DNA from 3 places in the Micromonospora trifolii genome. Region 3 is predicted to be linked to each of the others. Evidence: riboswitches for the same ligand, from Rfam matches in the RefSeq annotation. Region 3 holds a riboswitch; each other region holds the start of a gene.
The links. Region 3 has a riboswitch for cobalamin ahead of ACQRWP_RS07700 (CbtB domain-containing protein). Riboswitches for the same ligand answer to the same signal wherever they lie in the genome.
Positions count from the first base shown of each region.

Region 1: it holds a riboswitch for cobalamin, as region 3 does, so the genes downstream of both, cobN (cobaltochelatase subunit CobN) here and ACQRWP_RS07700 (CbtB domain-containing protein) in region 3, are expected to answer to the same signal.
Region 2: it holds a riboswitch for cobalamin, as region 3 does, so the genes downstream of both, ACQRWP_RS14555 (acyl-CoA thioesterase) here and ACQRWP_RS07700 (CbtB domain-containing protein) in region 3, are expected to answer to the same signal.

Region 1 is NZ_CP191526.1:2,495,822-2,499,091, reverse strand. Features, by position in the region: gene ACQRWP_RS11625 (hypothetical protein) at 51-386, shown strand; gene ACQRWP_RS11620 (MBL fold metallo-hydrolase) at 398-1,114, opposite strand; cobalamin riboswitch at 1,431-1,607, shown strand; gene cobN (cobaltochelatase subunit CobN) at 1,866-3,270, shown strand, end outside.
Region 2 is NZ_CP191526.1:3,187,286-3,190,555, forward strand. Features, by position in the region: gene ACQRWP_RS14550 (zinc-dependent alcohol dehydrogenase family protein) at 1-635, opposite strand, end outside; gene ACQRWP_RS14555 (acyl-CoA thioesterase) at 750-1,196, opposite strand; cobalamin riboswitch at 1,394-1,607, opposite strand; gene ACQRWP_RS14560 (copper resistance CopC family protein) at 1,739-3,270, shown strand, end outside.
Region 3 is NZ_CP191526.1:1,706,569-1,709,838, reverse strand. Features, by position in the region: gene ACQRWP_RS07705 (amidohydrolase family protein) at 129-1,007, opposite strand; cobalamin riboswitch at 1,273-1,428, shown strand; gene ACQRWP_RS07700 (CbtB domain-containing protein) at 1,463-1,666, shown strand; gene ACQRWP_RS07695 (CbtA family protein) at 1,657-2,430, shown strand; gene ACQRWP_RS07690 (histidine phosphatase family protein) at 2,427-3,023, shown strand; gene ACQRWP_RS07685 (MFS transporter) at 3,104-3,270, opposite strand, start outside.

The DNA.
Region 1 (3,270 bases), 790 kb from region 3:
TGCCAGGAATCGGTGCTGCACTGGAGGGGCATCGAGGAGAGGGGCGGGGCATGAGCTGGTTCAACCGCCGGTCACGGGGTGCCGAGGCGACCCCGACGAAGCTGGACCGGGAGGCGACCCGCGACGACCTCGCGGCGCTGGAGGCGTTCGTGGCCACTCGGCGCGGGGTGGAGTTCTACCTGGAGCCGGAGACGACCGCGACGGACACCACCGTGGTGGCGATCGCCCACGACGGCGAGTGGATCCGCCGCCGTACCGGAACGCCCCGCGCGGCCGGGGCCATCGCCCGCAAGCACGCGGTGCCGCTGTACGAGGCGGCGCGCACCGGCTACCCGGAACGGATGCGGACCTGGAGCCGGGCCCACCCGGAACGCCACTCCCGCTGAGGTTCGACCGCTCAGGCGCACCGCACGGCTGAGCGGGCCTCTTCGAGCGTCATCGGCTCCGCGTGGCTGGAGACGTACCAGTGGTAGGTGTCGTCGAGAAGTCGTCGAACCAGGTCGAGGTCGAGGCCGTCCTCCGGCCGGCGCAGGTGGGCCGGCGGTGGGTAGAAGCAGTCGCCCAGCAGCATGACCCCCGAGTCGGGCACCAGCACCACTGTCGAATCCGGTGCGTGCCCGCCCCCGACGTGACGTAGCCGAACTCCGACCGGCAGCTCGTCCCCGTCGGCGAAGGTCCGGGTCGGCGGCTGGATGGCGAAGCCGTCCCAGGACGCCATCGCGCCTGCGCGGGCTCGGAAGCTCGGGCCGAGACGGGGATCGGCGCGTGCCTGCTCGTGCAGGTAGCGGTGGCTCCACGGTCGGGTGGCCTCGGCGCGCAGCAGCGGCACCGCTGCCTCGTGTCCGACGATCTCGACCCCGGGCCAGGCGCAGGCGCCCCACACGTGGTCCCAGTGATGGTGGGTGTAGACCAGCCAGCGCGGTTTCGGTAGGCCGGCGGCGGCCAGCGCGGCCTGGATATCGCGGGCGTGCGCGGGGCTCTGCCCGGCGTCGATCATCACACTGCCGCGTTCGTCGGCGACGACGGCGACGCCGGCCTGGACCGCCTCCGGGTCCGGATCGCCCGGGCAGAGCCAGACCCGGCCCGCCAGATGATGGAACTGCGGAGCGACCAAGGTGATCGACCTCCGAGATTGATCGCGGACTTTGGTGCGGCGTTCGCCGATGTTAGGCCAGGGTGCCGCACGCCACCGTCCCCTCCGACGATCGGCGCAGGCCAGGGCGGGTGCTACCCCCTTTGCTCTGCTTGCCTATTCGCGCCAGGCACGGAGCGTCACTGGTGCCTACAGGTAAGCAGAGCAAAGGAGGGGCTGGCATTGATTCGGGGCATTGCGACCCACCGGTTGGCGGTCGAAGTAATCGGTGAAACTCGATGAGTGGCACCCGCCCGGTGGGGCTGGGCACGCGTTGACCGGCGGTGGAGGGGTGTGGCAGCATTCGCGGCCTGACGGCAGTGAAGGAAGTCGGTGCGAATCCGACGCGGTCCCGCCACTGTCACCGGGGAGCGATCCCCCCTCGTGAGTCACGGCCGTGTGTCTGCGGTTGGAAGGCCGGGGGAGAGCGTCGATCCGGAAGCCAGGATACTTCGGCCGTCGGGATGCACCCCAGGGCGTGGACACCCGAGGAGGACCCGATGACGCACGGCGTCTCATTCATCGACGATCATCGTCGTATTGCGCTCCAGGCAGTGCATTCCAAGGACACCGGCTACCGGCACCGTTGAGCTGATCGCCCGGCGCTGACCGGCCCGACGCCCACGTCGGTCCGCCGTTCGCGCGGGCCGTCGTACCGGCTGACGCCGTACCCACCCGCATCGCCCCGGTTGCCCCCGTGAGGGCCCCAGGGCGTCACTTTCCGGAGCCTGCCGTGCGCATCCTGCTGCTGTCCACCGCCGACACCGACCTGCTGGCTGCCCGCGCCAGCGGCGCCGACTACCGGTTGGCCAACCCCGCCCGGGTCACCGCCGAGGAGGTGCCCGCCCTGCTCGACGGGGTCGCCCTCGTCGTCGTACGCCTGCTCGGCGGTCGGCAGGCGTGGCCGGACGGCCTCGCCGCGGTGCTCGCCACCGGCGTGCCAACGGTCGTGCTCGGCGGCGAGGCGCTGCCCGACGCGGAGCTGATGGCCATCTCCACGGTGCCGTCCGGGGTCGTCACCCAGGCGCTGGCGTACCTGGTGGAGGGCGGCCCGGACAACCTCGGGCAGTTGGCCCGGTTTTTCTCCGACACGGTGCTGCTCACCGGCGAGGGGTTCGCCCCGCCCGCGCCCACCCCGGCGTACGGCGTGCACGGCGAACACCCCGCCGACCCGGACCGGCCCACAGTGGGAATCGTCTTCTACCGGGCGCACGCCCTCGCCGGCAACACCGACTTCGTCGACGTCCTCGCGGACGCGGTCCACAAAGCCGGCGGCAACCCGCTGCCGATCTTCTGCGGCTCGCTGCGCGGGCTCACCGCGGGCGCCGGCCCACTCGGGCTCTTCGCCCGCTGTGACGCGCTGCTGGTCACGGTGCTCGCGGCCGGCGGAGCGGTCGCCGCGGACGCCTCCGGTGGCGGCGACGAGGACGCCTGGGACGTCGGTGCCCTGGCCGCCCTGGACGTGCCGGTCATCCAGGCGCTCTGCCTCACCAGCACCCGCGCGCAGTGGGCCGACAGCGACGCCGGGCTGTCCCCGTTGGACGCCGCCATGCAGGTGGCCATCCCCGAGTTCGACGGCCGGATCGTCACCGTGCCGTTCTCGTTCAAGCAGATCGACGCCGACGGGCTCTCGGTCTACGCCGCCGACCCCGAGCGGGCCGCCCGGGTCGCCGGGATCGCGGTGCGCCACGCCCGGCTGCGGTACGTGCCGCACGCCGACAAGCGGGTCGCCGTGGTGCTCAGCTCGTACCCCACCAAGCACTCCCGGGTCGGCAACGCCGTCGGGTTGGACACCCCGGCCTCGGCGGTCCGACTGTTCGCCGCGCTGGCCGAGGCCGGCTACGACCTGGGTGACGCGCCACCGCCCGACGACGGCGACGCGCTGATCCACGCGCTGATCGCGGCCGGTGGTCACGACGTGGAGTGGCTCACCCCGGAGCAGTTGGCCGCCGCCGAGGCCCGGATACCGGGGCCGACCTACCGACGCTGGTTCGACCAGGTCCCGGCCGAGCTGCGCGAGCGGATGCGGGAGCACTGGGGTGAGCCGCCGGGCGAGCTGTACACCGAGGGCGGCGACATCGTGCTCGCCGGGCTGCGCTTCGGCAATGTGGTGCTGCTGATCCAGCCGCCCCGCGGCT
Region 2 (3,270 bases), 1.5 Mb from region 3:
CCCTCGCCGCCGGTGTACCTCTCGACGTACTCCTCGACCTTGCTCGTGGTGTAGTCGATCGGCACGGCGCCCAGGCTCTCGATCACCCGCATGCTCGCCGGCCCGCCCGTGGCGTACGCCTCGGCGCCGCGCGCCTGGGCAAGCTGCACGCCCACGTATCCGACACCGCCAGCACCGCCGTGCACCAGCACCTTCTGCCCGGCGTGGACTTCGGCCCGGTCGACCAACCCCTCCCAGGAGGTGATCGCCGCCAGTGGCAACGCGGCGGCCTCCCGCATCGAGAGGCTCCTCGGCTTGACGGCCAGCAACCGGGCGTCCACGGCGGCGTACTCGGCCAGCGAACCCTGTAGGTCACCGACGCCCCCGCACAGCCCGTACACCTCGTCCCCCGGCTCGAACCCGGTCACCTCCGCGCCGACCGCCGCGACGACGCCGGCGAGGTCCAGGCCGAGCACCGCGGGCAGCTCGACACGCGCGTGCGCGGCCTTACCTGCCTGGATCTTCGTGTCGAGCGGGTTGACGCCGCTGGCGACGATCCGCACCAACACCTGGCCGGGCCCGGGGGTGGGTTTATCGATCTCCTCGACCGTCAGCGGAACGTCGAACTCCCGCAACAACGCGGCGCGCATAACCATCCACACTCTCCGTGATCGAGGCTTCACGTGGACGCTATCCGACCGGACAGGCGGCGGGGCGGGTTCCTTGGACCGCGCCCGCGCCCGCGCCGCGACAGGCGGGCCGAGCGCGGGTTAGTCGTCTTCGGCACCGTCGAGCAGCGCGCGTCGCAGTGCCAGTCGGTGCTTCCGGCGGATCTCCGCCTCCCGGTACCGTCGGCGGTCCCCATCGGTCTCCGGCAGCAGCGGCGGCACCGTCCGAGGCTGGCCGTCGTCGTCGATGGCGACCATGACCAGGTGGGCGGTGGCCACGTCGGTGGGCGGCACCGCCCGGTCCCACCGGTCGGCGGTCACCTTGACGGCCACCTCCATCGAGCTGCGGCCGGCCCAGGTGATCCGGGCGTCGACGTGCACGACGTCGCCGACCCGCACCGCGCGGAGGAACGCCGTCTCGTCGATGGCGGCGGTCACCGCCGGCCCGTCGGAGTGCCGGGCAGCGACCACACCGGCGACGGAGTCGATGAGGTTGAGGATCCGGCCGCCGTGGACCGTACCCATCAGGTTGGTGTGGTGCTGGTCCATGATCTGCGAAAGGGTCAGGTGCGACGCCGACGGTGCTCGGCCGGCGATGGTGGTGGTGTCGTGCACAGCGGTAGTCCGTCCCTCGGGAAACCACACCGCCGGGTCGCGGACAGACGCTGGCGAGGACCTGGCCGTGCACCACACGCACGGCCCGTCACCCGCTCAGCCCACCCGCGAGGCCGACGGCAGCGCACACGGTTGTGTACGCGGCGCCGGCAGGTCTTCGGACTCGCGGGCCTGACCGGTCGCGCCGGTCCCCTACTGGCCGTCGCTTCCCAGGCCACTGGCCCAGTGCTGATGACGGCGGTCGTTCCCACTCACCGCTGCGGGGCAGCCCCGGATTTCCACCGGGTTCCCTCTTACGACGCCCAGCCGGTCACGACGGGGCGAACCAGCGCCGTCGGCGAGCATAGCTGGCCAGGGAATGTGTCCACCCGGGGCGTCCTGCCGCGGCGACGGATGGCCTGATCGTCAACTTTTGCCATCTGAGGAAGAAGATCGTCACCTCTTGAAAAAAGTCTCGCGAGGGTGAGGATATCCAGATGCGTCGTCTCCCCCAGACTTGCGGGCGGGTGGTCTCGGGCCTCCTCGCGTTCCTCCTCGCCTCGGCGGTCGCCCTCCTCGCGTCCGCCCAGCCCGCCGCAGCGCACGGGACCCTCGCCATGTCCACACCGGCGAGCGGCGCCACAGTGCGCGAGCCGGTGACCGAGGTGCGGCTGTTCTTCACCGAGAAGGCCGCCGCCAACGCGTTCTTCACGATCACCGCCCCGGGCGGCACCCGGGTCGACAACGGCTGGTCGTACGGGGAGCCGAAGCCGCTGGACAAGCCGGTGCGCGAGTACTTCCTGGTCAACGGGCAGTTCGAGCCGCGGGAGTACACGACGGGGTTCCCGGCCGTGGTGGCCGTCGCGCATCTGCCCGCCAAGGGCCAGTACTCGGTGAGCTACCTGTCGGTCGCCTCGGACGGCGACACCGTGCGGGGCACCCTGACCTTCCGCTACGACGGGCGGGTGACGGCAGCGCCGAAGGGGTGGAGCCCGCCGTCGACTCAACCGGACCCGGCGCTGGTGGCCGCCACCGAGCAGCACAACTCGTCCGGGCAGGCCTCGGCGGTGCCGACCACCGCGGATGATCCGTCGACCCCGCCGGCTGCGGCGGCACCGTCGACCGGGTCGACCGAGGAGAGCGGTCCCGGGGCACTGGCCTGGGCCGGCTGGGCGGCGGCGATTGCGGCGGTCGGAGCGGTGGCCGGGTTCGTCGTCTGGCGTCGCCGATCCGCCGGCACACCCACCGGCCGGGGCCGTACCTCGGCGGCGACCTCCGGTCGACGCGGCGGTGGCGCCCGTACCACGAACAGGGCCGGCACTGGCAAGACCGTCGGCGGCAAGGCTGCCGGGGACAAGACCGGCGGGGGCAAGGCCGGCGCGGCGACCGGCGTCGTCGCGCGTAGCGCGAGCGACAAGCGGCGGCCCGCCACCGTGCCAGCGGAGCGCAAGGGCAACACGGTCGTCACGGCCCGCACGGGCGTCACTGTCGATCCGACGTCGAGCGATCAGGTGACCAAGGCCCTCGCCAGCACGGACGGCGAGCTGACGGCCGACCCCGGACCACGGCCCGACACGGACCTCGCCGGCGCGACGCCGGGGTCCCGGTTGAGCAACACCCACCTGGCGCTGCTCGTCGGCGGGCTGGTGATCGCCCTGCTGGCCGGGTTCGGGTTGGCCCGTATCGGCACCGGCGACGAGAGTCCGACGACCGGCAATTCACGACCGGCAGCCGGTGGATCGCCCGACTCGGGCCAGGTGGGCTCCGCGACCGACGGGCACCAGCACCCGGCCGGTACGGGGCCGCACACGCATCGGGGTGACGACGCGACGGGCGCGACGTTGGCGACCGGGACGACGGTCAGCGCCGGTGGGTACACCCTGCAACCGCTGGAGCGGTCCCAACCCCCTGGTGTACGCGCCGACTACCGGTTCCGCATCGTCGGGACCGACCGGCAGCCGGCAACGACCTTCGCGGTCGTACACGACAAGCCGTTGCACATGATCGTGGTGGGCCGCGACCTGACCGG
Region 3 (3,270 bases):
CTTGCCGGCATGTTTTGCCATCGTTACCTGCACCACCGAAGGCATACGTCTGACCAAATCGACATCGGCTGCCGTCGCTAGCATGTTATCGATAACATGCTATGTCCCCAGTTCGGAAGCCGCTGCGCTCAGGAAGAAGCCAGCCGGTAGACCCGTCCGGCGGTCTGGCGCCAGATCGCCGCCCGCTCGTCGTCGGACAGCGGATCCAGCAGGTCACCGAGGACGGTGACCCAGCGGGTGTACGAGGTGGCGAGCAGGCACACCGGCCAGTCCGAGCCGAACATCAGCCGATCCGGCCCGAACACGTCCAGGGCGTGCTCGACTGCGGGCCGCAGGCCGGCCGTCGTCCAGGAACCGCCGTCCACTTCGGTCACCAGGCCGGAGAGCTTCGCCGTCGTGTTGGGCTCGGCCGCGAGCGCCCGCAGGTCATGCCGCCAGTCACCGAGATCGGCGCGCCCGAGCGGAGGCTTGCCGAGGTGGTCCAGGACGAAGCGCACCTGGGGCAGGTCGCGGACGAGCCGGGTCGCCGCCGGCAGTTGACGATGGCGCACCAGGAGGTCGAAGGCGAGGCCGGCGGCACCGACCGTGGCGATGCCCCGCCGCACGTCGGGGCGGTCGAGATAGGTCGGGTCGGGTTCGGACTGGACCAGGTGGCGGATCCCGACCAACCGTTCGCCGCCGCGCGCCCTGCGTAGTCGGGCGAGGCGGCGGTCGACATCGGCGGCGGTGAGGTCGACCCAACCGACGACCCCGCCGATGAGGGGGTCGTCAGCCGCGATGCCGAGCAGCTCGGGCGTCTCCGACCGAACGGCGACGGACTGGACGACCACGGTCTGGGTGACCCCGGCGGCCCGGGTCGCCGGGGCGAGCTCGACCGGCGTGAAGTCGTCGTCGATCGCGGCCATGGTCTGCGGATCGATCCAGGGCTGTGGGTGCCGCGCCCGGACCCAGAGGTGATGGTGCGCGTCGACGATGCCCGATCGTCGCGCGACCTCGCCGGTCGTCACCGGACCCGTCCTGGCGCGTTCTCGTCCACACCACACCCCGCCCAGCCGCTGATCGAACCCCCGGGTCAACCCGGAGCCACAGAGTCGATCTGGCAGGTTGACCATGTTAGCGGTAACAGACTGTTGTTGAGTCGCGGAACTCGCGCCACGACCGGCTTCCGGCAGTGTCGCTGTTTGGTCTGACGAATCCACTGGCACCTGCGGCTGGTCCGCCTCGCTGACGTACCGATATTCAGACGTCTCCGGGGGCGCGGCGTCCGGGTTGACCGCCTGAGGCGGCACCGATACCGTCGACCCACTATCTGCGGCGACGCGAGGGAAGCCGGTGTGAATCCGGCGCGGTCGCGCCACTGTGAGCGGTTCCTCAACCACAACTGGGGGCCGCGAGCCAGGACGCTCGGTCGTCCGCAGCCTTGCGATGGGGACGCGTCATCCCTGGGGAGGTTCGTGTATTCATGTCTAGCTCCGCTTCCAGCCAGCCGGTGGTGCACCCCGCTGGCAGTGCCCGTCTGCTGTGGACGGCTCTGGCGACCGTTGCCGTGCTCACCCTGCTGGCGTACCTCGTCGCCTTCGACCAGGGGGCGGTGTCGCGCAGCGGGATGTACCTGCACGAGCTGATGCACGACGGCAGGCACCTGCTGGGTGTCCCGTGCCACTGAACACCACCACTCCCCCGTTCGTCGCCGTCCTCGTTCGCGGGCTGCTGGCCGGCCTGATCGCCGGTCTGCTCGCCGGGGCGTTCGCGTACGTCGCTGGCGAACCGCACGTCGAGGCAGCCATCGCCATCGAGGAGGCGGCGTCGCACGCCGAGCCCGCCGCCGCTGGTGCGCACGATCACGAGGACGCCCTGGTCAGCCGCACTGGTCAGCGCGGCGGCCTGTTCCTGGCCACCGGCCTGTTCGGGGCCGCGATGGGTGGCCTGCTGGCCACGGCGTACGTCCTGCTGTCCCGGCGGCGGCGGCGCGGCGACGACGACGGGCGGTCGGGTCTGCTGCTGGCCGGCGCGGCGCTGCTCGGCGCGGTGATCGTGCCGTTCCTCAAGTACCCGGCGAACCCGCCGGCGGTCGGCGACCCGGCCACCATCAACCAACGGACCGTCACCTACCTGTTGATGGTGGTGCTCGGGCTGGTGGCCGTGTGGGCCGGCTCGCTGGGCTACCGGTCGGTCGGCGCCCAGGCACCGACGTGGTTGCGCGCCGCCGCGGCCGTGGGCGGGTTCCTGCTGGTCACGGCAGTGTCGTACGTGGTGATGCCGTCCTTTCAGGAGGTCCCGGCGGACTTCCCGGCGACCCTGCTGTGGAGCTTCCGACTGGCCTCGCTCGGCACCCAGGTCGTGCTCTGGACCGGCATCGGCCTGCTGTTCGCGGCCCTGATGCACCACGAGCGGCGTCGCCGGGCCGGCACCGCACTGCCGAGCACGTGACCGGCACCAGCCTCCGGCTGGTCGCCCACGGTCACACCGCCGCTCTGCGCGGGGCCCGCTTCGGCGGCGCCGACGACGGCCTGGACGAGGGTGGCCTGCGTGCCGCACTCGCCCAGGCCCGCGCGGGCGCAGACCGGCGTGGGCCCCTCGGCGTGAACGCCACCTGCCTGTCCAGCCCCGCGGCGGCCGCCCGACAGACCGCCGACGCCTTCGGCCTGCTGCCGACGATCGAGACGGCGTTGGCCGACTGTGACTACGGGGACTGGTCCGGACGGTCGCTTGCGGAGATAGCTGGCACGCAGCCGCAGGCGCTGCACGACTGGCTGTCCGCACCGGACTCCGCGCCGCACGGCGGTGAGTCCGTCACGGCCGTGCGGGATCGGGTCGGCAGGTGGCTGGACGAGCAGCACCGGGCCGGTGGGCGCGTCATCGCTGTCACCCACCCAGTGGTGATCCGGGTCGCGGTGGTGCACGCCCTTAGTCTTCCGTTGGCGACGTACCGGCAGGTGGACGTGGAGCCGTTGGCGGTCGTCCGGCTCGCCAGCCAGGGCACGCGCTGGCACCTTCGGCTGGGCGCGCCGCGAGCAGCTTGAGGTCGCACCAGAACGGCGCAGGCCGTGCCCACCAGCAGTGGACACGGCCTGCGCTCGTTCGGCGACGGTCAACCGCCTGCTCAGTGGTGCCGGTGGGGCAGGTGCAGCTCGACCGGCTCGGGCGGAAGGTCGTCGACACCGGCGGCGACGGCCTGTTCGTGACGGCGACGCGCCGAGGGCAGGGCGAGTGCCGCGAAGACGGCCAGGACCGCGACGCCCGCGCACACCCAGAAGCCGGCGGTGAACG